3 regions of the Levilactobacillus muriae genome follow, and region 1 is predicted to be linked to each of the others. Evidence: predicted binding sites of a transcription regulator. Region 1 holds the regulator's gene; each other region holds the start of a gene.
What was found. Region 1 encodes NrdR, which represses ribonucleotide reductase genes. Its sites were predicted from a motif close to ACACNATATATNGTGT; they were not measured.
Positions count from the first base shown of each region.

Region 1 (10,037 bases):
TTGGTTGGCGACGGCTGCCAACAAGTAAGTCTTTCCCACGCCAAAGCTCCCAGCTAAGTACAGGGCTTGATGGCGCCGTTTGGGGTTGGCCTCGTAGGCATCCACGAAGTCCAAAGCCGCCATCAAGGCCTCAGCCCGATCGGTGTCTTGGTCAAAGTTAGCCAGCGTCGCCTCACGAATACTCTTCGGCATGGCAATCGACTTCACCCGTTGACGAAGCTGTTGTTGGGCCTGCTTCTCCAGTGTATCCGCCGTTGGGACATAGGCCACATCGATCAGGTGATTGGACATGATCAACTGTGGCGCGTAACCGGTGGCAAAGGTTTCCCCACCCTTAGCTAGTTTTTCACGTTCCGAAACGAACTCGTACAATTTCGCCGCCGAACGCGTCATCACATCTTCGGCTAGTTCTGCTTTATTCTCCTGGTAGAACTTATTGACCTCAGGATCATCATAGACTTTGGCCATCAGTTGGCGGTAATTGTCATTTAGATGTTGCTGACTCATGAGTTTTTGCATGGTCTTACTTAAATCTTCCATCTGCTAATCCTCCTTCCCCTTGCTGCGTGCTTCCAGTCGCGCAATACGTTGCTGTAATTGCTTTTGTTGCGCATCAGTGAGCTTAGCGGTCGTTGGTGCCTGCGCCGCACCACTCGGCTTCTTAGCCCAGTCTGGTAGCGTCTCCTTGACCGTCGGCTGTTGACGTCGAGATCGCCGTGGCTTGGTCATCGCCTGCTGACGCTCCTTGATCTTCTGAATCGCTAGCTCGGGCGTCTTGACCTTGGACTTGCTCCAATCGTTAGCAATCGTATCTAGTAAATTCTTATTCAATGTCGGCTTATCCTCGTCCACCAAGACGTGATAGATCATCAGGTTCAGGACGGACGCGGGAAATAGTTGCCGACTCACCAAGTCCCGAACAATTCGTTGCTCACCATCCGTCACGAACCCACCCGTATTCTGCTTGATTCCTTGCAGAAATTTAACGGGTGCAGTCGTGCTGGCAACCTTAAGCAACGCTTGTTCTGCACTGGAAACCCCTGTCGCAGTGGACGCGGTGGCCGACGAGGCATTTGCTACTGAATCAGCCGGGGTGCCAACTGTCGCCTCGCTACGATACTGATACCCAAAGGCCTGCGCGACGATACGTTTGAACTGCTCAGGATTAAAAATATTGGTTGCCAGATCCGTCGCCTCACCGATGTAACGGGCCATAGTCGGCTCATCCAAGCCATAGGTGGCGTGCTCCGTCAACAATAATTGACGGTACTTGCTGACAGCTCGAGTGTCCACGAAGGATCGTTCCAGCAGCTCACCCAACAACTTAAAATCAAATTGAACCTTGTCTGGGGACAGATCCGGTGCACGTCTAGTTGATGCCAAATTCTGCCGATTGCTCGAAACCACTGCAGGAATCTCCCGCAACTCATCGCCATCCACGTGGAAGACGTCCAGAAAGTTCTTGGTAATATTTTGTTCATCGTCGCTAGACCTTGCCACCACAGTATTCGCTGTAACCAACGACTGATACAGGTCCTCTCCTACGACACCTAGTAATTGAACGCTCAACAGGTCATCTTTGAAGAAATCCTGTGGCGTAAGTGGCGCGTGCAGTTCATAAACGAAGCTGGAGAGATCCCCCTCTGTCTTGAACCGCGTCGTCAGTAGTCCGGTCGCCTCTAAGCGCAGTCGTGCTGCGTATAGGTGAGCCAAGTCTAAGCCCAGCTCCGCTAATAAAATAGCGTGACGCTTATAAGTCTCACGCTGTGGGAGCCAAAAAAGGGCCGAGAAGAGCCCCGTGGCACTCGGTCCAATGATCGGTTGGTAGAGCTGCGTTAAGGTTTGCCAACTTTGGTCGGTCAACCGATCCGCCAACCGAACCAAAAAGCCCGTCTTTGGCTGCAATTGGTGCCAGGAATCCTCCATGCCTTATTTCGCCTCGCTTTGCCGGTCTGTCCGGTCCTTAGCTTTCGCTTTGTCTTTATCCATCATGTCTTTCAATTCGTTGAAGAAGACCCCTGTATCCTTGAACTGCCGGTAAACACTGGCAAACCGGATGTAGGCAATCTCATCAACATCGACCAATCGGTTCATCACGTATTCCCCAATCAGCTGACTGGAAATTTCGTTGACGCCGAGTGCCCGAATCTTATTTTCAACGTCATCGACGATCTTCGTCATGACGTCCATCCCCACCGGCCGCTTTTCAGCCGAGCGAATGATCCCGCGTAAGATCTTTTCGCGATTGAATTCCTCACGCGTGCCGTTCTTTTTAATTACCAACAGCGGGGTCGCTTCGACCCGCTCAAACGTCGTGAACCGAAAGCCACAGCTCTCACACTCACGACGCCGGCGGATGACACGCCCATCGTCGGTCGGTCGACTGTCGACGACCCGCGATCCATTATGATGACAGTGCGGACACTGCATTTTGGTCACCTCATTTTTTCATTGGTTACTTGATTATCTATGCTTGACGTTCGTAAAGATTGTTGTCTGCGGCTAACACAGTGTTTAAACCACAACGATTAGTCACAGCTTTTTACTGACTAAACCAGAACCATACGACAATTGCGAACTCGCACAGCTATCGCCACAATTTCCACAGGAAACAACGTTGTCTTAATGATTGCTTCGTCAGCTAACATATCACTACCTAATCCAAGCCTTCAGCCAAAATTGCTGCCGACGAGCCTAAATTAGTGGTGTCAAGCCATTCTACCACTTGTTGACGCGTTTGGGCAATCGTTCCCGCGTTATCGATGACCACATCAGCTAGTGCTACCTTCTTAGCGATGGGCCATTGTTGGTCCATTCGAGCCTGAGCCGCTGCTTCATCGAGGGTGTTACGGGCCATCAAACGCTGTCGTTGGGTCGCTGCCGGGACTGCGACCACCATCACGTGATCCACCAGATGTACCAGATACCCAACTTCGTAAAAAGTTGGCGCATCAATGACGATACCAGCCACCTTTTGAGCCCGATACAGCGCCAACTGGCGGTGAATCTCCACCTGAATCAGTGGGGTCGTAATGGCCTCCAACTGGTGTAACTTCTCTGGATGGCTAAAGACTAGCTGCCCCAGCTTTTGACGGTCGAGGCTCCCATTTCTTTGACGAAAGTCTTCACCGAAGGTTGCACAAATCTGTTGGATCCCCGGTGTTCCCGGTGCCACCACCTGACGTGCAATGACATCTGCGTCAATGATCTTCAAACCAGCCAAGTCTAGCCAGTGGCTGACGGTCGACTTACCAGTGGCGATCCCACCAGTTAGTCCCCACACCTCAGTCATCGTTGCGTTCCTCCAATGCTTCGGGCGGATAAGGCTGGCAGTGGGGGCAGAGATGCGTTCCCCGCTGTGCCACCTTGATCTTCACAATCTCGGTACCACAGCGTTCACAAGGTTCTCCCTCATGACCGTAGACGTGCAAATGATTTTGGAAGTTACCCGCCTCGCCAAACGCCGTCGAAAAGGTGTGGACTGTCGTTCCGTGCCCTTTAATGGCCACAGCTATCTCGGCAATGATGTTTTGCCGTAACGTCTCCAATTGCTTCTTTGTCAACGTATCGGCCGGCGTTAACGGATTAATTTTGGACAACCAGAGAACCTCATCCACGTAGATGTTGCCCAGCCCGGCAATCCGCGATTGGTCCAACAAAAATGGTTTGACGACCTTATGAGACTTGCCGAAGGCCTGCTGCATGTAGGCCAACGTCAACGTCTCTGCCGTGGGCTCCGGTCCTAACTTCCCCAGCGATGGCAGTTCGGTGTCTTCTGTGCCCGTCTCGACCAGACGCATCCGGCCAAATTTACGGGTATCGTTGTACCGCAGCTCGCGGTTATCGGTCAAATGGAAAATAACGTGGGTGTGCTTGGGAATTGGACTTCCCTCCGGCTGTACATCATACTTGCCCTCCATCCGGAGGTGTGACACCATCGTCAGGTTGCCGCTGAACCGAAAGAGTAGGTACTTGCCACGTCGGTCGATTCTTTCAATTTTGCGTCCAATCAGATCAGCCGTAAAAATCTCGGCGTCGGGGCGCACCATCTTCGCGTAATAGACATCTACGTGATCAATGGTGGCCCCTTGCACTAAGCGGGTCAGTCCGCGCCGGACCGTTTCAACTTCTGGTAATTCAGGCATACTGATTTCTCTCCTTTGCGGCTACTTGGCGTCGTACCAAGTCGGGCCGTAGTGGCTTTCGACCTTCAACGGAATCTCAAGGTCGATGGCGGAGTCCATGACGCTTGGTACTAATTTAGCTAACGTGGCGATCTCCTCGGCGGGTGCCTCGAAGATCAGCTCATCGTGGACCTGCAACAGCATCGTCGCCTGCATGTCCTTGATAGCATCTTCCATGCGAATCATTGCAATCTTAATAATATCAGCGGCACTCCCTTGAATCGGCGTGTTCATCGCCGTGCGTTCAGCAAAGGACCGTTGGTTGAAGTTCCGTGAATTGATATCCGGCAAATACCGACGGCGGTGCGCAATCGTTTCGACGTAGCCCAACTCGTGGGCTTGCTGAACCATTCGCTCTGTGTAAGCCTTGACGCCAGGATACTCCTCGAAGTAGGTGTCAATAAAGTTCTTGGCCTGCTTGCGAGGTATGCCAATGTTCTGAGACAGCCCAAAGTCACTGATCCCGTAGACAATTCCAAAATTCACGGCCTTAGCCTGTCGCCGAATGTTCGGCGTGACCTCGGCATCCGGAGCCATCTTGAAGATTCGCCGGGCAGTGGCCGCGTGAATGTCTTGGCCTTCTCTGAAAGCTTCCTGCATATTGGCATCGTGGCTCATGTGCGCGAGCACCCGCAACTCAATCTGGGAGTAGTCAGACGAGAAGATCTGCCAACCTTCATGCCGTGGCACAAAGGCCTTACGAATCGCACGACCTTCTTCACTTCGAACGGGGATGTTTTGCAGGTTAGGATCGACTGAAGACAGTCGCCCAGTCTGCGTCAACGTCTGTAGATAGCGTGTGTGAACCTTCTGATCCTCAGGATGAATCACCTTCAGGAGACCTTCCACGTAAGTCGATTGAATCTTGGCAATCTTCCGGTAGCGCAAAATGTTCTCCGCAATCGGAGCATCGGCCGCAAGCTTTTCGAGCACACCAACAGCCGTCGAATAACCGGTCTTGGTCTTCTTGATGACGGGTAACCCCATCTTTTCAAAGAGAATGTGACCCAGCTGTTTCGGAGAGCCAATGTTAAATTCTTCGCCAGCTTCCTGATAAATCGTCTGTTCGATTTCAGCTAATTGTTCAGTAAACTTGCTCCCCATAGCTTCCAGCTCACTTGCATCCACGGTGATCCCGGCAATTTCCATCCGGGCGAGGACGAAGCTCATAGGCAATTCAATTTCGCGGTAAAGTTGTGTCTGTTCATTTTCGTCCAAGCCTTCAAATAACTTCGGCCGCAACTGTTCGATGGCACGAGCTTTCCGTGCCAAATGCTTGAAGAAGACCTCGTCATCATCAGGAATGGCCCGCTTAGCACCCTTCCCATAGATATCTTCATCGGTGGCAACCTGGTCGTAGCCGTGTTCCATGGCAACGCGGCCCAGATCGTTACTATTGTCGTAAGTGTTCAGCAAATAAGAGCAAAGTAGAAGGTCGCAGTCAACGCCGGCCAGCGTGAGGCCTAAGCGATTCAAGCCCACGTAAGTCCGTTTGGCGTCAAAGACTTGTTTAGCCACGTCTGCGGACGTCAGAATGTTCTTCAAGGGTGCCTGTTGTAAGAGGGCATCGTCGCGGCTGACCCACCACTGATCATCATCGCCGATAGCAAACCCAGCGAACTCGGATGTATGGTAATTCTCATCCGGCATCTCCAAGTAGAATTCGCAACCATCAGCCGAAAAGTCTGGCAAAGCGGCCACATTTTCGGCAGTCAGCACCGTGTAGTCGATGTCCTTGAGGCCCGGCGTCGCGGTTGGCGTTTCGCCTTCAAAGTCCATCTTGTTAAGAAATGTCCGGAACTCCATCCGTTGGTAAAGGGCAATTAAGTCTTCACGGTTCGGTCCATCGTAGACCAGATCCTCAACTTTTTTCTCAACGGGGGCATCGCGATTGATCGTAGCTAACTTTTTGGCCAATAAAGCTTGATCGTGATCAGCTACCAAATGCTCCTTGAGTTTCTTAGCAGTGATATCATCAATATTGTCATAGATACCCTCGACGCTACCATATTTGCCGACTAGGTCAACCGCACGCTTAGGACCCACGCCGGTTACACCGGGGTAGTTATCGGAATTATCACCCTGTAACCCCTTAATATCAATGATCTGTTCAGGCGTCACGCCCATCTTTTCTTTGACGTAAGCCGGGGTGTAGCGTTCAATCTCGCTGACCCCTTTCTTGGAAATGGCAACCGTCGTGTGATCGTTAGCTAACTGCGTGAGGTCCCGGTCACCAGTCACAATGGTCGTCGTAAAGCCATTTGCCTCGGCCTGTTTGGCCAGCGTTCCAATGATATCGTCAGCCTCGTAGTTGGGAAGCTCGTAAGTCTGAATCCCCCGCGCGGCCAAAAGTTCCTTGACGTAAGGAAATTGTTCGGAAAGTTCGGGTGCAGTCTTAGCCCGGCCACCCTTGTAGTTGTCATACATCTTCGTCCGGAACGTAACCTTGCCGGCATCAAACGCCACGAGGACGTGTGTTGGGTCCACATTCTTCAACATGGTTTCCAACATCGTGTTGAACCCATAAATGGCGTTGGTGTGCAGCCCTTCACTGTTGGTGAAACGCCCTAACGACGTGTATAACGCGTAAAAGGCCTTGAAGGTCACACTGTTGCCGTCGATCAATAATAATCGTTTGTCCGCCATAATTCGCTCCTCCCGAGTGGCGCTATTAGCAGCCATTCGCGTATTCTGTTTATATTTTACCAAAGATAGCTTAAAATCCGAAATGAAAAACTGCTTTACAACCTTATTTATGGCTACTTTTTTGAGTTCCTGCTAAGTAGTGGGGAAAGCTGAGAGACTGCTTCTCAGGCTGGCGGCGTCCTGCCCGCAGCGTTCCAGCCTAAATTTGGCGAACAGTAAGCCGGCTGTTTCAAACAACGTTATCTAATTTAAGTCTCGGTATCGTTGGTGCAACAGTCACAATAGGTATTTTAGATCTTTCAATCTTCAAGCTTATATCGATTCCTCACCAAAGACTTCGCTGTGCTTCGAGATTAGGTATATTGTGTGTCCACAGTTTTCCATAATCAAATTCCACACTGAATCTAAGCGATCATCGGTAATGCTCTGCAAATTAAATCGCACAACCCAGTTTCACTTATGTTTAAATTAGCAGTCAAAACACTTCAAGAGCTTGTATGATACATTAAGTTGTCACATCAGCATTCAGCTCAACGATAGCGCTGGTCGAATAGTAATCGCCAATCCGTCAGTAAGACCAACGCTGACTATCTCGATTCTCCCAAGTGCCATCAAATAAGGCTTTCACCAGCACCTTCTCAAAATCAGTCAAAACTTACCGTTGTCTCTCAATTATCAATTGTGAGATACAAAAAGCGAAGCACCAACAATATCAGGCGCTTCGCTTTTCGTTTTTGACCCCATTGGCGATTAGTCTCTGCCGCCGAACAAGCCGAAGATTTGTAACAGTTGTAAGAATAAGTTGACGAAGTCCAAGTAGAGTTGCAGTGCCCCGTTGATGGCAAGACCGGTCGTTGAGACTTGGTCACCATACTTGAGGTACATCTTCTTCATCCGTTGGGTATCCCAAGCGGTCAGTGCTGCGAAGATAATCACAGCGACGAAGGAGAAGATCATGGCAATCAGTGAGCTCCGTAAGAAGAGGTTGATCACCATGGCCACAATCAGGCCAATCAAGGCTGCTGAGGCTTGTGTCCCAATCTTGGTCAGGTCACGCTTGGTCGTTACCCCAATCGTAGCCATCGTCAGGAAGACGGCGGCACTGGAGACGAACGCTGCGGCAATCGATTCATTGCTGTAGATCAACGTGTAGATGGAGAAGACCGCACCGGTGACGACCGCGTAGACCATGAGGCCCACAAAGGCCACCGTTGGGCGTTTCATAGATTGTCCGCTAATCACGAATGGTAAGACAAACCACACGATAAGCGGTAAAATCATCATTCCACCGTTGAGGTTTTGTAAGGCACCGCTGAACTGGGTTGCCATGAGAAAAGCCGTCACAGCAGATACCAGCACAGACAAGCCCATCCACCCGAACATCTTAGTCATGAAACCATTGAGTCCGACCTCGGTATTAATCGTTTGACGGGGTTGCTGTTCATAGTTGTTCATTGAAACGCTCCTTTTTTGTCAAAACTTTCCCAGCTGAGTGCCACCCAATTGCAGCACAACTTCTGGGTTTATTAGTATACATTTTATCAAATTCACCCCTAAATACAAGTAATCTGTTGCGGACAAACCCAATAAAAAAGGGAACGACCCGCGCCGTTCCCCCTTAGAATCCGAATTATTAAATTTATATTGCGAACAACTATTTACCGGCGCCACCTTCGTTATCGGCTTCGCCTCTCGCCCAAACCCGGTTCGCGTAAATCGAGTTGAATAACAGCGCTGCTTGGAGGGCAACTTGTGACAGGTTCGCACCTAGTGTCCCAATGCTCGTCGCCCCAATCAGTATTTGAACCGTCAGAATCCCCCAGTATAAAACGTTGGCGATGTTGACGACGATCCACAGTGACCAATTTTCCTTGTATTTCAGAATGTAGAGCAGTTGGGCAATGATGCTGACCACGAAGTTCACGGAGTCAAAGTATGGCAGCTGACCGTTCAAAGCGGCCAAAACGACCCAGCCAATGGCCCATGCCACGAAAGCGCCGATAAAGATCCAACGCCGTGTGTTCTTCTTGAACGAATGTGTGGCTTCGTCATGACCCCACATGTACCAGCCGATGGGTTGAGAAATAACATAAATAATATCCATAGCAAAGGACCCATAAGCGTGGCTGATCCAGGCAACGTAGGTCATGGCCAGACACTGGATTAGGCCGAAGATAAATGAAATCTTCCGTCCTTTCATCCCGTAGACCAGGCACAGCACCCCGCCGACCCCGGAAATCATCCCAATGAAGCTATCTGGCACGATAGCGTAGACGACCATTTGGAGCAAAATTAAAATTGTGACGTAGATGACCTCGAACTTTTTCCAATTCGTGAAAAGCTGGTTAAACCACCAGCCGTGTTGTTTGGCATTATCCATCATACATTCCCCTTTTCACTTGTTCTATGTGGTTGACACGTCTTGCTTATAATGAATCGTCACTTAAGATATTTAACGCCAGCTTGATTGAATCCGTCTCGCCTTGGGCCATCAGGTCATCCCCGTTCGTTAAGTCACTGACACCCGCGGCCAAATCACCCTCATACAGAACCACGTTATTTAGAACTGACAACGTCTCCAATCCTCGTTGCCGCCCGATTACCATCATAGCACCGGATTCCATATCTGCCCCTAATATGCCCTTAGATGACCAGAACGCCTCGTTTTGTGCATTATCATCCATGTAGAAGCCGTCATGAGACCGAATGATCCCGTAGCAGGCTTCGGGGGCGTAGTAGTGTGCCAGGGCCATCAGCCGAAATGACGGCACGGCGGGATAAATGTTTGGCACATATTTACCGGTCAGACCATCATCACGGACGACCCCCTCGCCAATGATCAGCTTGCCCAAATCGATACCGGACTGCATGGCGCCAGCGGACCCCACACGGATGACCTTCTTCACACCAACATTGTTGAGTTCCTCGATGGCGATTCCCGTCGATGGGGCACCGATCCCAGTGGACATGACCAGAATGCGTTTTCCCTGATACGTCCCGAGAATCGACTTGTACTCACGGTTAAAGGCCCAGTCCTCGACATCGTTCAAGAATTTCTTGGTCCGCTCCACTCGAGCGGGATCCCCCATAATAATGGCACTATCCGTATTGATGGTTGGCAATAATTGCGTATGTGGTTCTGGTTCTGTCATATCTATCCCTCATTTCTTAGAATTGTGATCAACTGTGGTAAATCCGTGACGATGA
Region 1 covers NZ_BAAFRU010000007.1:16,293-26,329, reverse strand. The annotation lists gene dnaI (primosomal protein DnaI) at 1-540, opposite strand, end outside; gene ACKTSF_RS06070 (replication initiation and membrane attachment family protein) at 544-1,926, opposite strand; gene nrdR (transcriptional regulator NrdR) at 1,930-2,430, opposite strand; gene coaE (dephospho-CoA kinase) at 2,657-3,292, opposite strand; gene mutM (bifunctional DNA-formamidopyrimidine glycosylase/DNA-(apurinic or apyrimidinic site) lyase) at 3,285-4,145, opposite strand; gene polA (DNA polymerase I) at 4,167-6,830, opposite strand; gene ACKTSF_RS06045 (Bax inhibitor-1/YccA family protein) at 7,581-8,285, opposite strand; gene pnuC (nicotinamide riboside transporter PnuC) at 8,485-9,210, opposite strand; gene ACKTSF_RS06035 (nucleoside phosphorylase) at 9,257-9,982, opposite strand; gene ACKTSF_RS06030 (Crp/Fnr family transcriptional regulator) at 9,985-10,037, opposite strand, start outside.

Region 2 (10,037 bases), on a different contig from region 1:
TAACCGACCGGCGACGGGGCCAAGGACGCGGCTAGTGCCGCGCTGGCTGGATCGCTGGCTGACCGATGAGATCAACTGGCAGAATCGCCGTTAACTGGTTAGATAGCAGCTATTGGGGGTGTTTCAAACCAGTCGCTTGCGGCAGCCAGGGATGTAGCCGACTTAGACTGGGCTTTATCCTTGATAGTGGCTGATCAGTGGGTGTATCTGTGAATTGGGCAATATTGTTCAGACAAAAAGAGCGTAAAAAAAGAGCGCGCATTTAAGCCCGTTCAGTTAGAGTCAACCACGCCCGTTTAAAAACGGACGCTTGTGGTCACTACACCCCATGGCATGGCGGCCACAATTTGCTTAGATACAGCGTTTGCCTACGAATAGGACTTATCCGCTAATTACCAAAGCCTTTTAGGTCCGCAGGTTTCCAGACGGACACAGTTCTTACAAGGTTGCTAAACCCTTCCACTTGGTCTGGGTCACTAAGTACCGGCACGAGGCGTTTACAATGCCAAAGAGGGAGGGGCAGCGCGCTTATTCTTTGAATGACATTCCGAGATAAAAAGCCAAAAGTTTTGGAGTGGGCATCTCTGGTCTCCTAGTTACTTCATGAGTACCTTGGGTGACATGAGCAAGGAGACCGTGGAAAACAATATCATAAAATAACAAAAAGCATGATGGCATTCATCCCTTGTTTGAAAATAAGGGAATTCTGCCTAACTCGTATTAAATTTGAGCATCACCAGTGAAAATGAAGAACGCTGGCATCGCTTCAGCTAGTGTGTTGGGTTAGGGATGGCGCCAGCCGTGATAGCGACAGAATCCCTGACAGCCACAGGCAAAATTTCTCAACGCCAATAATAGCTAAAAGCTAGTTCGTGTATTTATAGGGCAACTGGTGATGGAAGGTTGCGAAGCCTGCGAAAATTTCAGCAATCGAAGCCGCATCAATGAAGAGATCCATATTTTCTTGCGGTGCGAAGCCTTGGTCACAGCACTTCTGCATCATGGCCACGAGTTCATCGAAGTAATGGTTAATGTTGAAGAGAGCAATTGGCTTTTGGTGAACGTTGATCTGACTCCAAGATAGCATGGTCGTGAACTCTTCAAACGTGCCAAAGCCACCGGGGAGCACGATAAAGGCATCGGATTGGCGGAGCATTTCATCCTTCCGTTCGTCCATGGTACTGGTCTCTAACAGCGTGGTGACGTTGGTTTCAGCCAAGCCCATTTCACTTAAAAAGGTAGGAATGATGCCGATAACTTCTCCGCCGGCATCCATGGTGGACTTGGCAATTGCGCCCATCAGGCCCTCCTTACCACCGCCGTAGACGACGGGGTGATTGTTAGCGGCGAGATATTGGCCCAGCGCGTTCGTTTGATTGAGAAAGTCTGGATCATAACCGTGGTTGGACCCGCAGAAGACGCAGACGTTTTTGATTTTTGGCATAGGAATTGACCCCCTGAATTTAGACAGTGGCGCGCCGGATGACGCTATCATTTTTCAAACAAGTATTGGCGCGTAACTTACAATCCATTATACCGCAAAATGACGGGTGGCCTAGGCCAAATTTGGCAGAGTTTTAGCAAGTGAGTGTTCGTTGGGGAAGTCACTAGAAAGGGTGAGGGGTAATGGCAATCGAAAAAGTTGTGATCGCTGGTGGTGGGACGATGGGCAGTCAGATTGCGTTTCAAATTGCGTACAGTGGCCTGTACGTGACCATCTATGATGTCAATCCTGCAGCCAGTGCTGCGGCGAAGCGGCGGGTGGCCACGTGGGATCGGATCTACATGCGAGAGCGTAAGGCGACGCCAGCAGTGATCAAGACGACCAACGATCATTTGCGCTACGCCACAGATTTGGAGACAGCAGTGGAAGATGCCGATTTGGTGATTGAGACCGTCCCCGAGGTAGTGGGGGTAAAGAATGAATTTTACGCCCAATTGTCCAAGGTGGCCCCACAGAAGACGATCTTTGCGACCAGTACATCGACGCTGGTTCCCAGTCAATTTGCGGCGATTACTGGGCGACCTGGAAAATTTTTGGCGTTGCATTTTACGAACCATGTCTGGGTCAATCATCTGGCTGAGGTGATGGGACATCCTGGTACGGACCCGGTCGTCTACCAGGAGGTGGTGGCCTTTGTACGGCGCATTGGCATGATTCCGATTCAACTGCAGAAGGAACATCCTGCTTATATTTTAAATGCGATGCTGGATTCCTTCTTGAGTACGGCGCTAATGCTGTGGGTCGAGGACGTGGCCGACTTCGAGACCATTGATCGGACCTGGATGATGGCAACGGGAGCCGTTCGTGGGCCGTTTGCAGTGCTCGATGAGATTGGGCTACAGACGGTCTATCAGCTGATGCTGGGTGCCAGTGCCGAACCGGGACGCGAGGGTCTGGTTACGGTAGCTCACCGAATTAAGATTGAATTGATCGACAATCACCGACTGGGGCAGGAGACCGGTGCGGGGTTCTACGAGTATCCCAACCCAGCGTTCCAGCGGGAAGGATTTGTCCAGGGAAAATAGGGTAAATGATGGCCAACCCCCGATGGTATGGCCATTTTATTTGGGTATTGCGTTCCGTTTGGGCGGTCGGTACACTGAGGGTAACTGAAGACGAGGAGGTTTAGCCATGACAGTTCCTGATGTGAATGCGGTTTACCCTAATCCGGAAATTAAGGAAGTCGTGTTTCTCAAAAATGTGATTCAACGATCCAACATCGAAGTCGGCGATTACACGTATTACGATGATCCGGTGGCACCACTGGCGTTTGAACAGCATGTGACCCATCACTATGAGTTTTTAGGTGATAAACTGGTGATCGGCAAATTTTGCGCGATTGCCAGTGGCATTGAGTTTGTGATGAACGGGGCCAATCATGCTATGGCGGGGGCGTCGACTTATCCCTTTAACATTCTGGGTGGGGACTGGCAGGCATTTACACCCCGACTGGCGGATTTGCCGTTGAAAGGAGACACGGTGGTCGGCAACGACGTCTGGCTGGGACAAAATGTCACGGTATTGCCCGGTATAACGATTGGTGATGGTGCTATCGTGGGGGCCAACAGCGTCGTGACCAAGGATGTGGCACCGTACACAATCATCGGCGGTAATCCAGCGACACTGATTCGTCCCCGATTTGAGTCGGCAGTGATCGCAGCCTTGGAAAAGTTGGCGTGGTGGGATCGTGACATCGCGTGGATCACGACACATATTCCGGCGTTAACGCGTGCAACACCAACCGTTGCCGCGATTGCAGCGTTGATGTAATTTGGGAGCCTGAATGGTTAATTGGATAGGAGCTGCAGGTAGCAATCTATAACCCCTATAAAAGCAAAAGAAGCCGCAAACGTGCGGGCCATCATATGGTGGCTTGGCGTTTGCGGCTTCTTTGAACGGTCTGCTTTATTTGCTAGGATCGTCAGGATCTTTTGGTTCACTGATGTTGTAGTCGCTGTCGTTCATGGCTTCGACGTTACCTAATAGGTAGCCGTTCCCCACTTGGGAGAAGAAGTCGTGGTTGGCGGTCGATGTGGAGATCCCATTCATGACGACGGGATTCACATCTTCGGCGGTATCAGGGAAGAGTGGATCTTGGCCCAGGTTCATTAGTGCCTTGTTGGCATTGTAACGGATGAAGGTCAAGACTTGTTCCGTCCAGCCAACTTGGTCGTAGAGGGTGTGCGTGTATTTTTCTTCGTTATCGTATAACTTATAAAGGAAGTCGTACATCCAGTCTTTCATTTGTTGTTGCTCGTTGTCGGTTAATTCCTTCATACCGAGTTGGAACTTGTAACCAATGTAGGTGCCGTGGACGGATTCATCCCGCAGAATCAACTTGATGATTTCGGCAACGTTGGCTAACTTGTTGTGACCCAGGTAATACAGCGGCGTAAAGAAACCAGAGTAGAACAGGAACGTTTCCAGGAAGACACTGGAAATCTTTTTCTTTAAAGGATGCTCGTCATCGTGGTAGAGGTCGAAGATTCGCTTGGTTTTATTCTGTAGGAATTCTTCGGAGTCACTCCATTGGAAGATTTCATCGATTTCGTCGGGCGTGTTCAGTGTAGAGAAAATTGTGGAGTAACTCTTGGCGTGAACGGATTCCATGAATTGGATGTTGTTCAAAACCGCTGTTTCATGCGGGGTTCGAACATCCTTACGTAGGGCCGCCATCCCATCTTGCGATTGTAGCGTGTCCAGTAAGGTCAGTCCGCCAAAGACGTGGCCCACGACCCACTGGTGATCGGTATCCAGTGTCCGCCAGTCATCCAAGTCATTGGAGACGGGAATTCGGGTATCCAACCAGAATTGCTCCGTTAGTTTTTCCCAAGTTGCCTTGTCGATTTCGTCAGAAACCGCGTTCCAGTTAATTGCGTTATAATTTTCAGTTCTTGCCATTGCAGCCACTCCTTTATCTTTTTACCAGTGTCTAACCCAAGTGTTGGGTTAAGCTTACCACATTTAGCTAGTGAAAACGTTAATCAAAAAGCGGTGACTTCCGCTAATGCTGCCAAGCACAGAATCCCGGAGGGGCCACTGGACTGAACAACACGCGGATTCACCGCCCTTCATTAACTTTAGCTAAATAACACAACTTTCACATTGGTTGGCGCCGACTTCGTTATTATCATCGGTAAACGTTCGTACGTAGTAAATGGATTTGATGCCTTTGCAGTAAGCATAGTTGCGTAAGATACTGAGATCCCGCGTCGTCATCTTATCGGTCCGACCGTTCTTCCATTCGTACAAGCCTTCAGGGATCGTCGAGCGCATGAATAACGTCAGGCTCATGCCTTGGTCCACGTGCTTCTGAGCTGCCGCGTAAACGTCGATGACTCGTCGCATATCTGTGTCGTAAGCGGACTTGTAGTAAGGCATGGTATCGTTATCGAGGTAAGGGGCTGGGTAGTAGATCTTCCCAATCTTCTTTTCCTGCCGTTCCTCAATCCGGTTGATGATGGGGTGGAGGCTAGCCGTGGTATCGTTGATGTAAGAGATCGACCCGTTAGGCGCAACAGCCATCCGATTCTGGTGGTACAGCCCGTCTTGCATGACCGCTGCCTTGAGCGCTGCCCAATCTTCAGGAGAAGGTAACCAGACGTCCTTAAATAAGGCCTGAACCTTTTCCGCGTTTGGCCGCCAGTCTTGTTCCGTGTAACGGTCGAAGTAGCTCCCATCCGCATAGGTACTCTTGTCGAAATTGTGGAAAGTTTCGTGCCGCTCCTTGGCGATTTCGTTGGAAGCCTTGAGTGTCCAGTAGTTCAGCAACATGAAGTAGACGCTGGTGAACCCGATACTGTCTTTAGAGCCATACATCATGTGGTTCTTGGCAAAGTAACTGTGAAGGCCCATGGCACCCAGACCAATCGTGTGGGCGAGGTGATTGCCCTTTTGAATCGAAGGCACGACGTCGATATCTGAATGGTCGGTGACGAATGTCAGGGCGCGAACCATGGTTTCGACAGAGTGACCGAAGTCGGGGGAAGTCATCAGGTTAACGATGTTGGTTGATCCCAAATTGCAGGAGATGTCGGTTCCCATTTTGATGTATTCCTGCTTGTTGTTGACTGTGGATGGCGTTTGAACCTGCATGATTTCAGAACACAGGTTACTCATCACGATGCGGCCATCAATGGGACTTTCACGGTTAGCAGTATCGATGTTGACGATATAAGGGTAACCGGATTCTTGCTGAAGCTTGCCGATTTCCGTTTCTAGTTCACGGGCTTTCAGCTTCTTCTTACGGATGTCGGGGTTAGCGACCATGTTGTCGTATTCCGTCGTGATATCCACGTAGGAGAACGGCTTGCCATAGATGCGTTCCACATCGTAGGGGCTAAACAAGTACATGTCGGCGTCCTGTTCACAGAGTTCGTAGAATTTGTCAGGAACCGTGACACCGAGTGACAGCGTCTTGAGTCGGATTTTTTCATCAGCGTTTTCCTTCTTGGCACTCAAAAAAGCGACAATGTCGGGATGGAACACGCTCAAGTAAACCACACCGGCTCCTTGGCGTTGGCCTAGCTGATTAGAGTAGGAAAAACTGTCTTCCAGTAACTTCATGACGGGGACCACGCCGGAAGCGGCACCGTCGATGTGCTTGATAGGATCGCCGGCACCACGCAGGTTGGAGAGGCTAATGCCGACCCCACCACCAATACGGGACAATTGTAGCGCGGAGTTGATGGTCCGACCAATGGTGTTCATGTCATCGGTGGACTGAATCAGAAAACAGGAAACCAGTTCACCACGCCGTGCCCGGCCAGCGTTTAAGAAGCTTGGCGTTGCGGGTTGGTAGCGTTGGTGGATGATTTCGTCGGCAAGGTCGTGAGCCAATTGTTGGTCGCCACCGGCAAAGTCGAGGGCATTCATAGCCACGCGGTCGATGAAGTTTTCTAAGTAGTAGTCGTTGTCGTCGGTCTTCAGTGCGTATTGCGCGTAGAACTTGTAGGCGGCCATGAAGGACTTAAAGTGAAAATCTTGCGCTTTCAGGTAGCTGTAGAGATCCGCGATAAAGTCAAATGGATACTGTTCGATGACCTGTTGTTCAACGTAGTTCCCGGCGATAAGGTAGTCGAATCGATCACGCAGCGTGTCAAACTTTTTAGTGTTAGGGATCACGTTTTCAGTCAAGAAGGCCTGTAAGGCTTCCTGATCCTTATTCAATGGAATCTGCCCATCGACGGGGATATTGATCTCGTTATTTAAGTCGTAGTACGTGACGTCGCCTAAATTCTTTAAACTCATACTCGCCATCTCTTCCTTCTCTTTAATGTCATTGCTTCTTTGGTCTAACAGTTGCCACCTGCAGTTATCAGAGATTTCGCCTGTTGTGGGCCAATCAAACAGATGTGATTGGTCCAATCACCCATATTTAGATGACAATTAGCTAACATATGAAAAATCAAATAAAAAATGGCGACACCGTGAACAAACACGACGTCGCCAAGACGGGTTTGTGCTTACTTCAATTAGCCCGCAATCTTGGTCAATTGGTCTGGCCGGAAGCCATAGAAAGCAGGAAGTCCCTGTGCTTCGACAACTGGTACGGCTTGGAAGCCGTGGTCTCTTAGGTAAGACACATATTCTGGATTTTGATTAATGTTCCGTTCCTCAAACGCCACGTTGTGTTCGCTGAGAAAACGTTTCGTCATCTTGCATTGCATGCAGTTGTTCTTTGAGTATACTGTTACTTTCATTGTTGCCACATCCCTTAAATTTCAATATCAATGAATTAAGTGTACACCAGATGTAGAAAATAGCAATTAAAAAAAGCACCATATTTGGTAGTTGGCAAATACAATAACTACTAAATATGGTGTTGAATGGATTAAATTTATTTTTCTTGTTTTCCGCCAAAAAACTAAGGTAAAATAGACTTAAAAGGTGGCGGAGAATTTGACTAATCACTATTATACACAAAATCCAGATGTTTTACATGAGGAACACCATTGGCCGTTTACCCTCTTAGGCAACGAATTGTTGTTTACCACCGACAACGGGGTCTTCTCCAAGAACCAAGTTGACTATGGATCACGGGCATTATTGGCAGCCTTTAACGCTGATAAGACGCCAGCTGGCCCATGGCTAGACTTGGGTACCGGTTACGGTCCCATTGGCCTAGCACTGGCTAAGAAGTGGCCGGAACGGCAAGTTACAATGGTTGACGTCAACGAGTTGGCGCTGGACCTAGCGCGGCAGAATGCCGTGGCCAACCAGATCGAAAACGTGGAAATCAAGACGTCAGATATTTACGAACACGTCACGGAGCGTTACGCTGCTATCCTAACGAACCCACCCGTTCGTGCGGGAAAGCAGGTCGTCACGACCATGTTGACCGGCGCTAAGGCGCACCTCTTGCCGGGGGGAACGTTGACCGTTGTTCTACAGAAGAAGCAAGGGGCACCATCGGCTGAAAAGAACATGAAGGCCACGTTTGGCAATTGCGAAATCATCAAGAAAGATAAAGGTTATTATATTTTAGAAAGTACGCTAAATTAACCTAATCGACCGGAAAGGAGGGGTTCGATGCGTGACACTTCCTATTCACCACTGCAACGACATTATATGGAAGAGGCCTTGTTTGAAGCGGACCAAGCTGGCCTAATCGGAGAAGTGCCGATTGGGGCGGTCATCGTTCACGATGGCAAGATCGTGGGTCGCGGGCACAATCTCAGGGAACATGCCAACGACGCCACGCTTCACGCCGAAGTTCGTGCTATTGAAGAGGCCTGTGCGACACTTAAGAGCTGGCGTCTCGAAGATTGTCAACTCTACGTGAGCATCGAGCCCTGCCTGATGTGTAGCGGTGCCATTATTAATGCCCGGATCCCAGAAGTCTTTTACGGTGCCCGCGACCCCAAGGCAGGGGCCGTGGACAGTCTGTATCAGACGCTAACGGACGCGCGACTCAACCACACAGTCACGGTTCACGAAGGGCTGATGGCCAAGGATGCCGGCGAACGGATGGTGGCGTTCTTTAGGGCTGCGAGAAAACGTCAGAAGGCGGCTAAGAAGGCCCGTAAGGCAATGACATCGGTGCAGGATTCGCAAGACTAACCGATTGTGATGGTCGTTGAGGTCTGTGGTATTTCAGATGATAATTTTGACAAGCTGCTAGACAGGCTTAGCGAATCATGATACACTAGTTATTGCCGTTAAGGCCTTGAAGCAAGGGCGGACTTATGAATTGTGTCAGGTCCGGAAGGAAGCAGCACTAAGTTTGCTTCGCTTTGTGCTTCAAGTTTATGAGCAATTAAGCAGGAGCTGTGACGTTTGTCGCAGCTCCTTTTCTGTCTTCAAATTCTATCTGACGGAATCACAATGTGGCCGCTTGGTTTCAAACAGTAAAATTAATTTCCGCTAAAACCAGCCCAACAATCCGTGACAGACGGTAGGGAAAAAGGCTATAATTATGAACAGCGAATTTATCTGAGAATTATTGAAGAAAGGAACCGATTGCATGGCTTATCAAGCACTCTACCGGGTCTGGCGCCCGCAGCGTTTCGATGACATGATTGGGCAAGAAGTCATCACACGTACACTGAAGAATGCCATTACAACGAATCAAATCAGTCACGCGTACCTCTTTGCTGGGCCGCGGGGCACTGGGAAGACCTCGGCCGCGAAGATTTTTGCCAAGGCAATCAACTGCCACCATCAGGTCGACGGCGAACCCTGCAATGAATGTGAGACGTGTAAGGCCATCACAAATGGGACACTAAACGACGTCATTGAAATCGATGCGGCTTCCAACAATGGGGTCGAAGAGATTCGAGACATTCGGGATAAGGTCAAGTATGCCCCAACTGTGGCCGACTACAAGGTCTACATTATTGATGAAGTCCACATGCTATCTACGGGAGCCTTTAACGCCTTACTGAAGACGTTGGAAGAACCACCAGCTAACGTGATCTTTATTCTGGCAACGACGGAGCCGCACAAGATTCCGGCGACAATTATTTCACGGACACAGCGGTTTGATTTCAAACGGATTGCGGCCAACGACAGCTACGCGCGGATGATCTACATCCTTAAGCAAAAGGACGTCACTTACGACGATCAGGCCGTGAAGGTGATTGCCAAGGCCGCCGAGGGCGGGATGCGGGATGCTCTGAGCATTCTGGATCAGGCGTTGTCCTTCGGGGACAATGAGATTACACTAGACAATGCCCTGTTGGTCACCGGGAGCGTCACACATGAGCTGTTAGCAACCTACATTTCACAGGTTCTAGCTGGTGATACCAAATCAGCTTTGGCGAGTTTACAGTCCGTCTTAGAGGCGGGTAAGGATGCCGAACGGTTCACCGAAGACATCATCAGTTATGCCCGGGATCTGTTGCTCTATCAGCAGGCACCACAGATGGTCGAAGAGGCCGAGATGGGGAGTGTCAGTGAGGACTTTCAGACGCTGTCTAAGCAGACACCGGCTCAGACCATGTACGCCATGATCAATGAGCTTAATGCCATTCAGCAGCAGATGCGCTTTACGACGCACCCCGATGTCTATCTGGAAATCTTGACCATCAAG
Region 2 covers NZ_BAAFRU010000005.1:48,626-58,662, forward strand. The annotation lists gene mprF (bifunctional lysylphosphatidylglycerol flippase/synthetase MprF) at 1-94, shown strand, start outside; partial or broken gene ACKTSF_RS04500 (transposase) at 505-660, shown strand; gene ACKTSF_RS04505 (LOG family protein) at 866-1,444, opposite strand; gene ACKTSF_RS04510 (3-hydroxyacyl-CoA dehydrogenase) at 1,627-2,529, shown strand; gene ACKTSF_RS04515 (Vat family streptogramin A O-acetyltransferase) at 2,636-3,274, shown strand; gene nrdF (class 1b ribonucleoside-diphosphate reductase subunit beta) at 3,410-4,405, opposite strand; gene nrdE (class 1b ribonucleoside-diphosphate reductase subunit alpha) at 4,589-6,754, opposite strand; gene nrdH (glutaredoxin-like protein NrdH) at 6,979-7,206, opposite strand; gene ACKTSF_RS04535 (class I SAM-dependent methyltransferase) at 7,406-8,008, shown strand; gene ACKTSF_RS04540 (nucleoside deaminase) at 8,036-8,566, shown strand; RNA gene ffs (signal recognition particle sRNA small type) at 8,670-8,756, shown strand; gene dnaX (DNA polymerase III subunit gamma/tau) at 8,970-10,037, shown strand, end outside.
Region 2: nrdH (glutaredoxin-like protein NrdH) is a predicted target of NrdR. The motif match lies at 7,314-7,329, and genes of this name have one in related genera.

Region 3 (10,037 bases), on a different contig from region 1:
AGTTGACCGATCTGCGGCAATCCTTACCACAGGCACAGGTGACAGCCGTCGATCAGAAGACTGGCTTTGACCAGGATGTAACAAAGAAGGTCGCTGATGTGAGTCACCACCTTAAGCTAGATATCAGTCCGGACGGCATCATCGGGCAATTTGAGGGTTACTTTAAGCTCCCTCGCCTAGACTTTAGCAAGTACCAGAAGAAGTACGGCGACATCTCCCGAATGGACCGGATCTTAAAGGCCGAGGGCAAGACGCCCGATGCCTACCAGGTCGCTAAACAGGCCGATGCCTTGATGGCCTTCTACAGCTTGGATGCTGCGGCTGTCATGGGCCTGCTCAAACAACTGGGTTATGACTTACCGCAGCAGGCACTGATGACGAATCTACAGTTCTACCTCGACCGGACGACCCACGGTTCCACCCTCTCACGCATCGTCTACGCCGTTTTGACCGCGATGGCTGGGAACATGGACCAGTCGTGGAAACTCTTCTCACAGGCCCTGCTGTCCGACTATTACGACATTCAAGGCGGCACCACTGCCGAAGGCATCCACCTCGGTGTCATGGGCGCCGTTACCCTGATGTCCACGCGGCACTATGCTGGTGTCGATGTCCTCGCACCCCAGCTCACAGTGAACCCCCGCTTGCCAGAAAACTGGCAGGCCATTCGTTTTCATCAGCTGGTTCGGGACATCCGCTACACCTTTGAGATCGACCACCGTCAAGTTACGGTAACCGCCGACCATACTGCCACACTAACCATTGGTCAACACGAAGTTTCACTAAAACCGCAACAACCCGCAACCATTTCATATTAAGGAGTGTTTCGCAATGACAAAATTTGCTGATATTAAAGGATTCGTTTTCGACTTGGACGGGGTCATCACCGATACTTCCGTCTTGCACGGTACTGCCTGGCACCAACTGGCCGACTACCTCGATGTGGCCTGGAGTGAAGAGCTTGCTAACGGCCTCAAGGGCATTAGCCGGATGGACTCGCTGGAAATGATCTTAAAAGCTGGGGGTAAGGAACACGATTACACCCAGGCTCAAAAGGAAGAATTGGCCACCAAGAAGAACACGAACTACGTGGCCGAGGTCGACAAGATGACACCTGCCAACATTCTCCCGGGGATGAAAGCTTTCCTAGACGATCTGCGGGCTAAGGGCTACCAGTTATCCTTGGCATCTGCTTCCAAGAACGCCCCTCGCGTGCTGGACAAGCTCCAATTAGCCGACTACTTCCCAAAAGTCGTTAACCCAGCTAGCCTGACCCACGGCAAGCCAGACCCTGAGATCTACACCAAGGGTGCGCAACTGTTAAACTTACCGCCCGAACAATGTATTGGGGTCGAGGATGCTGCTGCCGGTGTCCAAGCCATCAATGCAGCTAATGAGGTCTCCCTCGGTATCGGTGATGCCACTGAATTAGGTGCAGCCGACATGGTCTTCGCGGACACGGCAGACGTGACGTTGGCTAACATTGCTAAGAAATTAGACTAACCCAATTATACTGGTAACGGCGCGCACCATAGCACCGGTTTTAGAACCTGAAAAACGACAAATTAACGCATAACGCTACTGTTCCCAATCACGGAATAGTGGCGTTTTTGATTACCCCTACTGATCACTAATGAAGGAAATGGCGAGTTTGTTACATCCTTTCTAGTAACTTTAGAAAAATTTAGGCTCTCATAAATAAGATAATAAAAAGACGACACCCGCCATTCCCCACCGCAACGGTGAGTGAACTAACTGACTATCGCCTGTATTTTTGAACTGTTTTCCCCAAACGAAATACGCTATACTAACAAGACTGGTCATCTGCCTTATTGGATCAAGCCGTAATGGCGCAGACCCTTCACGATACCGTCATCCATATTGCCATCCGTGACGTACGCCGCCTTATTCTTAGCCTGGAAGACGCCGTTGCCCATGGCAATCGGAATATCGACCTCGTCAAACATCTGCAAGTCGTTTAGGCCATCCCCGAAGGCATAGGTTTTGATCTTGTCGAGACCGGCTTCTCTCAGGAATGTCCGAATTCCCGTCTGTTTGGTGACACCCGTCTGCATGGTATCCAGTGCCCGCGGATTGTTCCGCACGAAAGATAACGTGCCCGCAAATTTTTCTTGGTAAATTTTCTCTTTGTCGCGATTGAAGACATTCAGGAAGTTAATGTCCTGAGACTGATACCATGTGGGGGCGACCTGCGCGTCTAACCGCAATAATTTAAAGTTATCGGTCGTATCTTGATTGGCTTGACTCAGGCGAAATCCCTGATTGTTGAAATACCCCAGCGGATCACCTTGCGCCTTGGCGAAAGCCGTGATGGCCGCCAACGTCTTCTGGTCGATCACGGCCGCGGTTAATTTCTTGCCCTGATACTGCACGTAACTACCGTTCGCACTGACCACAGCATCGATTCCCGTGGCATCCAAGACATATTGAATTTCAAAAATGTTTCTTCCAGTCGCAATAACTGGTAAAATATGATGTTGTTGCATTTCTTGAATGGCTGCGACACTTGTCGGTAAAACATTCTTGTTGTCGTCAAATAACGTCCCATCCAAGTCAAAAAAGACGATTGCTTGATACATTTAATCAACCTCCTAATCCACTAATACCAACGGTTTCATTATACAACAATGACCAAAGTACTGGAAATGGCGAAAAATTTTCTTCCCGGCAGATGTAGTAGTCAGTCATTTTATGGTACACTATATCTTGTATTTCTAATAAAAGAGGGGCTATCATGGTGATAATTACAGCTGGAATGATCGGGGTCGGCAAAACGACCCTAACTGGAAAAATCGCATCACACTTAAATACGCAAGCATTCTTCGAACCGGTCGGTGATAACCCGGTGTTACCACTCTACTACCGGGACCCAAAGCAATATGGTTTCTTGCTACAGATCTACTTCCTGAACAAGCGGTTTAGTATGATCAAACGTGCCCTCGCGGACGACAACAACGTCCTCGACCGTTCAATCTATGAAGACGCCCTGTTCACGCGAGAAAACAACGCTGAAGGGAACATTACGGACACCGAACTCGAGGTTTACTTACAACTCCTTGACAACATGATGACCGAACTGAATGAACTCCCAAAGAAGGCACCAGATTTATTAGTTTACGCTGACGCCGACTTCGACACCATTCTTCACCGTATCAAGAAGCGTGGTCGGGACTACGAACAATTCGACAATAATCCTGAATTGGAATCTTACTACAAGAAGATGTGGACGGCTTACCAAGGTTGGTTTGCCGACTACGACATCAGTCCTAAGATCAAGATTGACTTACAGAAGTACGACTTGGATCAACCAGGTAATACTGAGCTTGTCTTGCGTCAAATTGATGACGCCTTAAAAGACATTCGGACCGACGCAACGGTCTAAATTGACAAAAAACTCCCCCAAGCCAGAGATGGTTTGTAGGAGTTTTTTTAATTTAATGGTCCGCCGTCTCGGATGGCAGCAGGATAATCTGGCTGTCACCATCATCGTAGGCCAAGACAGTATCTGGGAGTTCGGGAGCATAAGCGAAATCCGTATCGAACCCCGCACTGAGGGCTCCTGGGTGATCATCTTCATCCAATTGAACGTATTCAAACGTAGTCGTCCCATTGTTATTATGCAGCTTAAACGTCAGTAGATTCTCCAGTGGGAATACCCCTTGGAGGTCTTGGTCGATGATATCCCAAACGGCGTCGATCATGTCGCCGGGCAAGGCCGCAACGGTACCGTAACTGGCGTAACGTGAATGATTATTTTCAAACATTTTCTTCGCCTCCACTCTCGGTCATTTAGAACTATTATACCGTACCTAAGCTTAAAACGGGAATATTTACGCTTGATGGTCACTCAAGCTCTGCGTGCCTCGGCGGTCGAGTAAGTTGACCAAGAATGAAACCACAATCAGGCAGGCGCCCACGATAAAAATCAGGTGTAGCCCTTGATATAGAATACCATGTAACGTAGGCAACAAGTGGGCTGGGAGGTTCTTGGCCGTTTGTGGGTTAATTAACTTATTCATCATCGCCATGCTGGTACCAGAATGACTGGCAACACCACGGGCCATGACCACATTCATCACGATCCCCAAGACGGAAACCATAACGGTCTGTCCCAGCGTACGTGCTAAAGTATTGAAAGATGTTGCCACTCCAATCTCAGCCACTGGAACCTTACTCTGTACTGTCACGGTCGTGGTAGTAATCGTAATCCCAAAACCGGTCCCACAGATGGCGGCGATGACAAAGAAACTCCAGAATGGCGTGGTTGCGGGAACAACGGCCATGATGACTGCCCCGATCAACACCAATGTCAGACTAATATTAACAATTTGATACGGGGAACGTTTCATCAATAATTTACCGGCAATAAAGGACCCCACGATCCACATTAGAGAGCTGGGCGTAATCGCGAACCCCGCCTCGGAGGCCTTCAATCCCAACAGGCCCTGCGTCCAAGTTGGGAGATACACTTCAAATCCCATGATAAAACCACTTAACATCGCGGCAATTAAATTTTGGACCACAAAAGTTCGATTGCTAAATAATTCCATGGGAATCAAGGGATCATCCGTCCGCTTTTCTCGGTGAACAAATGCCCAGAAGGCAACCACAGCAACGATTAGGCCGCCAATAACCCACATGACGTTGAGGTCCCCTTCACCAAGTAGCTGAAACGTCAGCATGACGGCCAGGAGCCCCACAGACAGCCAGATACAGCCGGCCCAATCCATGGTAAACGCCTTACGCTCGGTCTTTTCATTGAGAAAGAACCAGATTAACCCCATGGTCACGATGCCGATTGGAATATTGATGAAGAAGATCCAATGCCAGCTCAATTGATCGACGATGAATCCCCCTAATAAGGGGGCGACAACCGCCGCAATCCCCCAGGCAGACCCATTGAGGCCCATGACTCTAGCGCGCTGCTCGACGGGATAAATATCAGCAAGAATCGTAAATGATACGGGCATGATAGCGCCTGCCCCGATACCTTGCAGGGCACGCCAAGCAATCAGAGTCTCCATGCTGTGAGACATCCCTGATAACGTAGATCCCAGAACGAAGATGAAGAGCCCAACAAGAAAGACCAATTTCCGGCCAACAGTATCAGCCAATTTACCATAGATGGGCGTGGCAATGGCACTCGTCAGTAAGAAGATCGAGAAGACCCAGTTCATCAGGGAAACTCCCCGTAAATCACCAACAATGGTGGGCATGGCAGTTGACACGATTGTCCCCTCAACGGCAGACATGAAGGTGGCCACAAAGACGGCGATGGTGACGACCTTAACATTTGTTTGTTTCATAATTTCCTCCTACCGTTGGGCCCCACCACGCAACGAAACTGAGTAGCCAACAGCGCTACTTCCCAAATCCTGTTTGACACAGTAATATCTTATATTATCACGGGTCACTTGTGAAAATACAACCCCTGACGAAAATAAATCTAGTGCACCCGTCGAGAGGGTTCATTTACAATTACGACGTCTGTTTCCAGCCTGAAATTAGTCATAACTATTTTAAATCCTTGCATTTACGGCAATGTCAAAGACTTTTGGCAGACAAATCTCGAATGATATGTCATGCTTATACTAATTGGAAGAGGATTTCATGGAACATCTAAAATTGCAAGCAGCACTCATTAGTCACCGGAAACAGCAGCATTGGACCCAAACCGATTTGGCCGACCATTTATATCTTTCCCGACAAACAATTTCAAACTGGGAAAACGGTCGGACTTATCCAGATATTAAAAGCTTGATTTTACTGGCAAACCTTTACCACGTGACTGTCGATGAACTCGTTAAGGAAGATTTGAAGACAATACAATCACAGACACACCAGCATCATTTAAAGTTAGTGATCACCGGCGCTATCGTTTGTCTGATCTTGGTTTATGGTCTATTCATTGGGTTGCATTGGCTGCCTATGGTACCGACCGTTATGGCCATTGCTGCTTTGACCACAGTTGGCCTAATTCTGGCCGCTTATCTGATCTACTTGAGTCAGCGGCTCCAACTAAAAACCTTTCGTCAAATCAATGCTTATCTCAATCATCAGCCCGCGCCACAAGCCGCACCAACTCATACACATCAGGTCATCGTCCTGACGTTAAGTGCCCTAGTTGGTCTAATTATCGGGGGCGGTCTCACTTGGTGGATTGCAACATCCATCTTAAACTGGTCCTTGTAGTCTAACTAAAGACATATCACCACATGTCTTTAGTTAGGTCTCCCTGCAACCAAAATCGACAATTTATGGTCCCATCAACCGAACGCAAAAATCCCATCAGCCGGTGAAATACCGAACCGATGGGATTTTATTTTAAGAATTTAAACATGGTGCCTATTTGCAAGCAGCTTTCAACGCATCGACCTTGTCGGTATGTTCCCAAGGTAAATCGATGTCGGTCCGCCCAAAGTGGCCGTATGCGGCAGTTTGCTTGTAGATTGGCCGCTTTAAGTCGAGCATCTTGATGATGCCGGCTGGACGTAAATCAAAGAGTTGACGAACGGCCGCAGATAATTTGCTTTCCGTAACGACCCCTGTACCAAACGTGTTGATAGAAACCGAAACGGGTTCCGCTACACCAATCGCGTAAGCAATCTGGACTTCACATTCCGTTGCCAACTTGGCAGCCACAATGTTCTTGGCGATGTACCGCGCAGCATAGCTTGCTGAACGGTCCACCTTCGTGGCATCCTTCCCAGAGAAGGCCCCACCACCATGGTGAGCAGCACCACCGTACGTGTCGACGATGATTTTCCGTCCCGTCAAACCGGCATCCCCTTGAGGGCCCCCAATGACGAAACGACCAGTTGGGTTGATAAAGTACTTCGTCTTGTCGTCTAACAAGTGGGCGGGAATGACTTCCTTAACCACTTGATCGATGACATCTTGACGAATTTGGTCTAATGTCACGTCCGGATCGTGTTGTGTACTCAAGACGACCGTATCGACCCGCAATGGCTTCCCCTCATCGTCGTATTCAACGGTGACTTCCGCCTTCGCATCTGGCCGTAAATAATCAATGGTGCCCATCTTCCGCAAGCTGGCAATCCGACGCATCAAAGCGTGACTCAGCGTGATGGGAAGAGGCATCAATTCTGGTGTCTCATCGATAGCATAACCAAACATCAAGCCTTGGTCACCAGCACCGATCTTGTCCAGTGGATCTTCATCACCTTCACGCGTTTCGTAGGAGTCATCGACCCCTTGCGCAATGTCGGGCGATTGTTCATCGATAGCGACGAGGACGGCACAGTTGTCGCCGTCAAAACCGTACTGACCGTCCGTGTACCCAATTTCCTTAATGGTTTGGCGAACGACCTTTTGGATGTCCACGTATGCCTTGGTAGAGATTTCACCGAAGACCAGCACCAAGCCAGTCGTAACGGAGGTCTCGCAGGCAACCCGTGAATCCGGATCCTGAGCCAGTAAGGCGTCTAAGATGGCGTCACTGATTTGGTCAGCAATTTTATCTGGATGTCCCTCTGAAACGGATTCCGACGTAAATAAATGTCTTTCTTGCAATGGATATTCCCCCTAGATAGTGTTGACGGCGAGTTGACCGATAATCTCGCGCCAGTCGGTTACAAGGCAGCTTCACTGAGTTCGTGAATCCTATCGGGAATTGACTCATAACTTAAGCATTCTAACATATATTAATGAGGGATAAAAGAAACCTTGCCATTTTTTTGCAAAGAATGATTGACCAGGGTCAAAACAATATCTATTATAAAGGATAAGACTAAATCAGTTGAAATGGAGCGATTCCATGACCACAATCATGGCCTTCTTAAAAAATAAGACGGTACAACAATTATTTGTTTTTACCTTTTTTCAAAATCTGCTTTGGTGGGTCGCAGGGTCGACCGCCGCAACGGGAACGCCCTTAGCCACTAATGTTAAGGTCTATCTCGGCGGATACGGGATACTCGTGGCTGCTGGCTATTTCTTGATCCTCAAGCGCCATTTCCAGTCGCACATTGGCCCAATTCTCGTGGTCGCAGCGGCCACTCTAGGCTTATTGGCTGCGCCCCATGACCACCTGCTCCAATTATTTGCTATCCTGCTGTGTGTCTTTCTTGTTCTGGCGTGCGTTCCCCAATTAGGATTGCAATCCGCTTATGGTCTCGTCGTCTTCAGCTTCTTGGCTGGCTGTGGGGTTCCCGTGATCTTGTTCTTCCTGCGCAATCACTACCTGGCGATGCAATTTTTAATGCCAATGGTGCCATTAGTTGCTAGCTATCTGGTCTTCTTCGAACCCTACTATCTAACCGGGGAGCGTGATTGGCGCTGGACACTGATCACCCCCACCATCTTGATCCTGGCGCTGCTGACGCTGGGCTTCTCGTGGCAGGTTTTCCTTGCTGCCATACTAGCACTAGCTTACTGGTGGCTTCAACCCAAAATCAATGAACACTACCGACTGGTCACAACCAGCGTCGTTCAGCTGATCTTGGGCCTACTGATTTTCGATTAAATCATCGGTAAAGTAATATTTAGTTGCGTAATTTTAAAGTTTCGCTAAGCTCGTAAGCAATCGGTCCACCTCCACCAATTCTCGTGTTAGAATGGGGCATCATTGAAATTGGAGGAACCCTTATGCCTGAAATCAAAGTGATCGGTGACATCCTAAGTGGTAAGTTTCAGCCAACGTTAACGGGTAATACCATTGTGGACGCTGCCTTGATCGATCGCTTTTGTCAGAGCTTGATCACCGCACTTGCCCTATCGCCACAATCCGTTCACGCTGAACATCACTGGGATCTCGTTGTCGATCCCGCAACCATTTATGTCGTGGATGAGCATATTTTAAACGCCAGCGGCCATCAACGCAGCATGGCAAACATTATCCCAGTCAATCACACAGCACTGCTACGCGGCGAAGTTGGTGCGACTAAACGTAAATTAGCGACCATCCTAGCTGCCCAGTCGTCAGCTAACTAATGAATCCAACCTGCAAGGTACTTGCGGTTGGATTTTTCTTTGCCCCTATTTATGTCCTTGCTTCCAAGTTGTATGTATCTGCCACCGTTCGTAGCAGATGTCTCGTCACTTGATTATGTGAAGTCCTTGATATGAAGAATGGCGGCCTTGAGCCACACTGAGCGGCTCTCTAAGCGCTGCTGAAGGAGCATTAGACCGTCAACCATGTCACAGGGCTGGCCTTCAACATAGAACTGTATCTTAGCCTGGTAGAGGTGATGATTCTGAATATCATATGTGCGCCGCATTTTATAACCCAATTGCACGTACGTAAGCGTTTCGACTGCAGTTCCCGTCTTGATATCGCAAGCATCGGCGCGTGACAGCTCGTGTTGAGGAAAACAATATTTCTGATGAGAATCACGATCCCAAAACTCCAGTTGATACGTTGCCGCAACGGATTTTTTGAGGAACCGTCCGATCCGCGTGAAGAAGTTTCGGCGAAAGTGCGTTAAGTCACTTACATCCTGATAAAACAACCGCTGATCATGGTAATTCGCGAGTGGTGCGTGTAACGACCGCTCCAACGCAATCACGGCCTCATGATGGGCCCTTTCAGCAGCTAAGAAAGTATCGATCTGGTCACGTTGACTCTGTGATAATGGCTGATTCAGTGTCTCGTTTGTGAGTGCTTCCAGGGGGCGTCGTGATTTTCTACCTTCTGTCGTCATGCTTTCTCCTTAGGGTGGTACCTCTTATTAGGTCTCCACAAACCACAGCTTAACATGTGGTTTTTCTGATTAACAGCTAATAGCATTGTCAAGTCAGCCAGTATTAATACACTGATCTCAGTTATATGCAAAATTTTAAACTGCAAAAGGTGAGAAACAGACTCTAGCGCTGAATATACAGCCAAATATCGCCTATTCATGCAGTTTTACCAGTGCAAATTAGGTCAAAATCCGTCGGTAAAGTTTTGAAAGTTGACTGCCGCCATTCTCCCCGGCCGTAAAGTTGTATTCATCGGCTAACACCGGTATATTAAGGGTAACCCAACTGAGGAGGATGTATATTATGGCAGAAAT
Region 3 covers NZ_BAAFRU010000017.1:3,812-13,848, reverse strand. The annotation lists gene ACKTSF_RS11295 (glycoside hydrolase family 65 protein) at 1-818, shown strand, start outside; gene pgmB (beta-phosphoglucomutase) at 832-1,503, shown strand; gene ACKTSF_RS11285 (Cof-type HAD-IIB family hydrolase) at 1,830-2,600, opposite strand; gene ACKTSF_RS11280 (deoxynucleoside kinase) at 2,756-3,403, shown strand; gene ACKTSF_RS11275 (DUF960 domain-containing protein) at 3,456-3,785, opposite strand; gene ACKTSF_RS11270 (MDR family MFS transporter) at 3,852-5,327, opposite strand; gene ACKTSF_RS11265 (helix-turn-helix transcriptional regulator) at 5,632-6,213, shown strand; gene metK (methionine adenosyltransferase) at 6,367-7,554, opposite strand; SMK box riboswitch at 7,552-7,670, opposite strand; gene ACKTSF_RS11255 (hypothetical protein) at 7,799-8,506, shown strand; gene ACKTSF_RS11250 (hypothetical protein) at 8,629-8,973, shown strand; gene ACKTSF_RS11245 (hypothetical protein) at 9,087-9,683, opposite strand; gene ACKTSF_RS11240 (heavy metal-binding domain-containing protein) at 10,027-10,037, shown strand, end outside.
Region 3: ACKTSF_RS11280 (deoxynucleoside kinase) is a predicted target of NrdR. The motif match lies at 2,718-2,733, and genes of this name have one in related genera.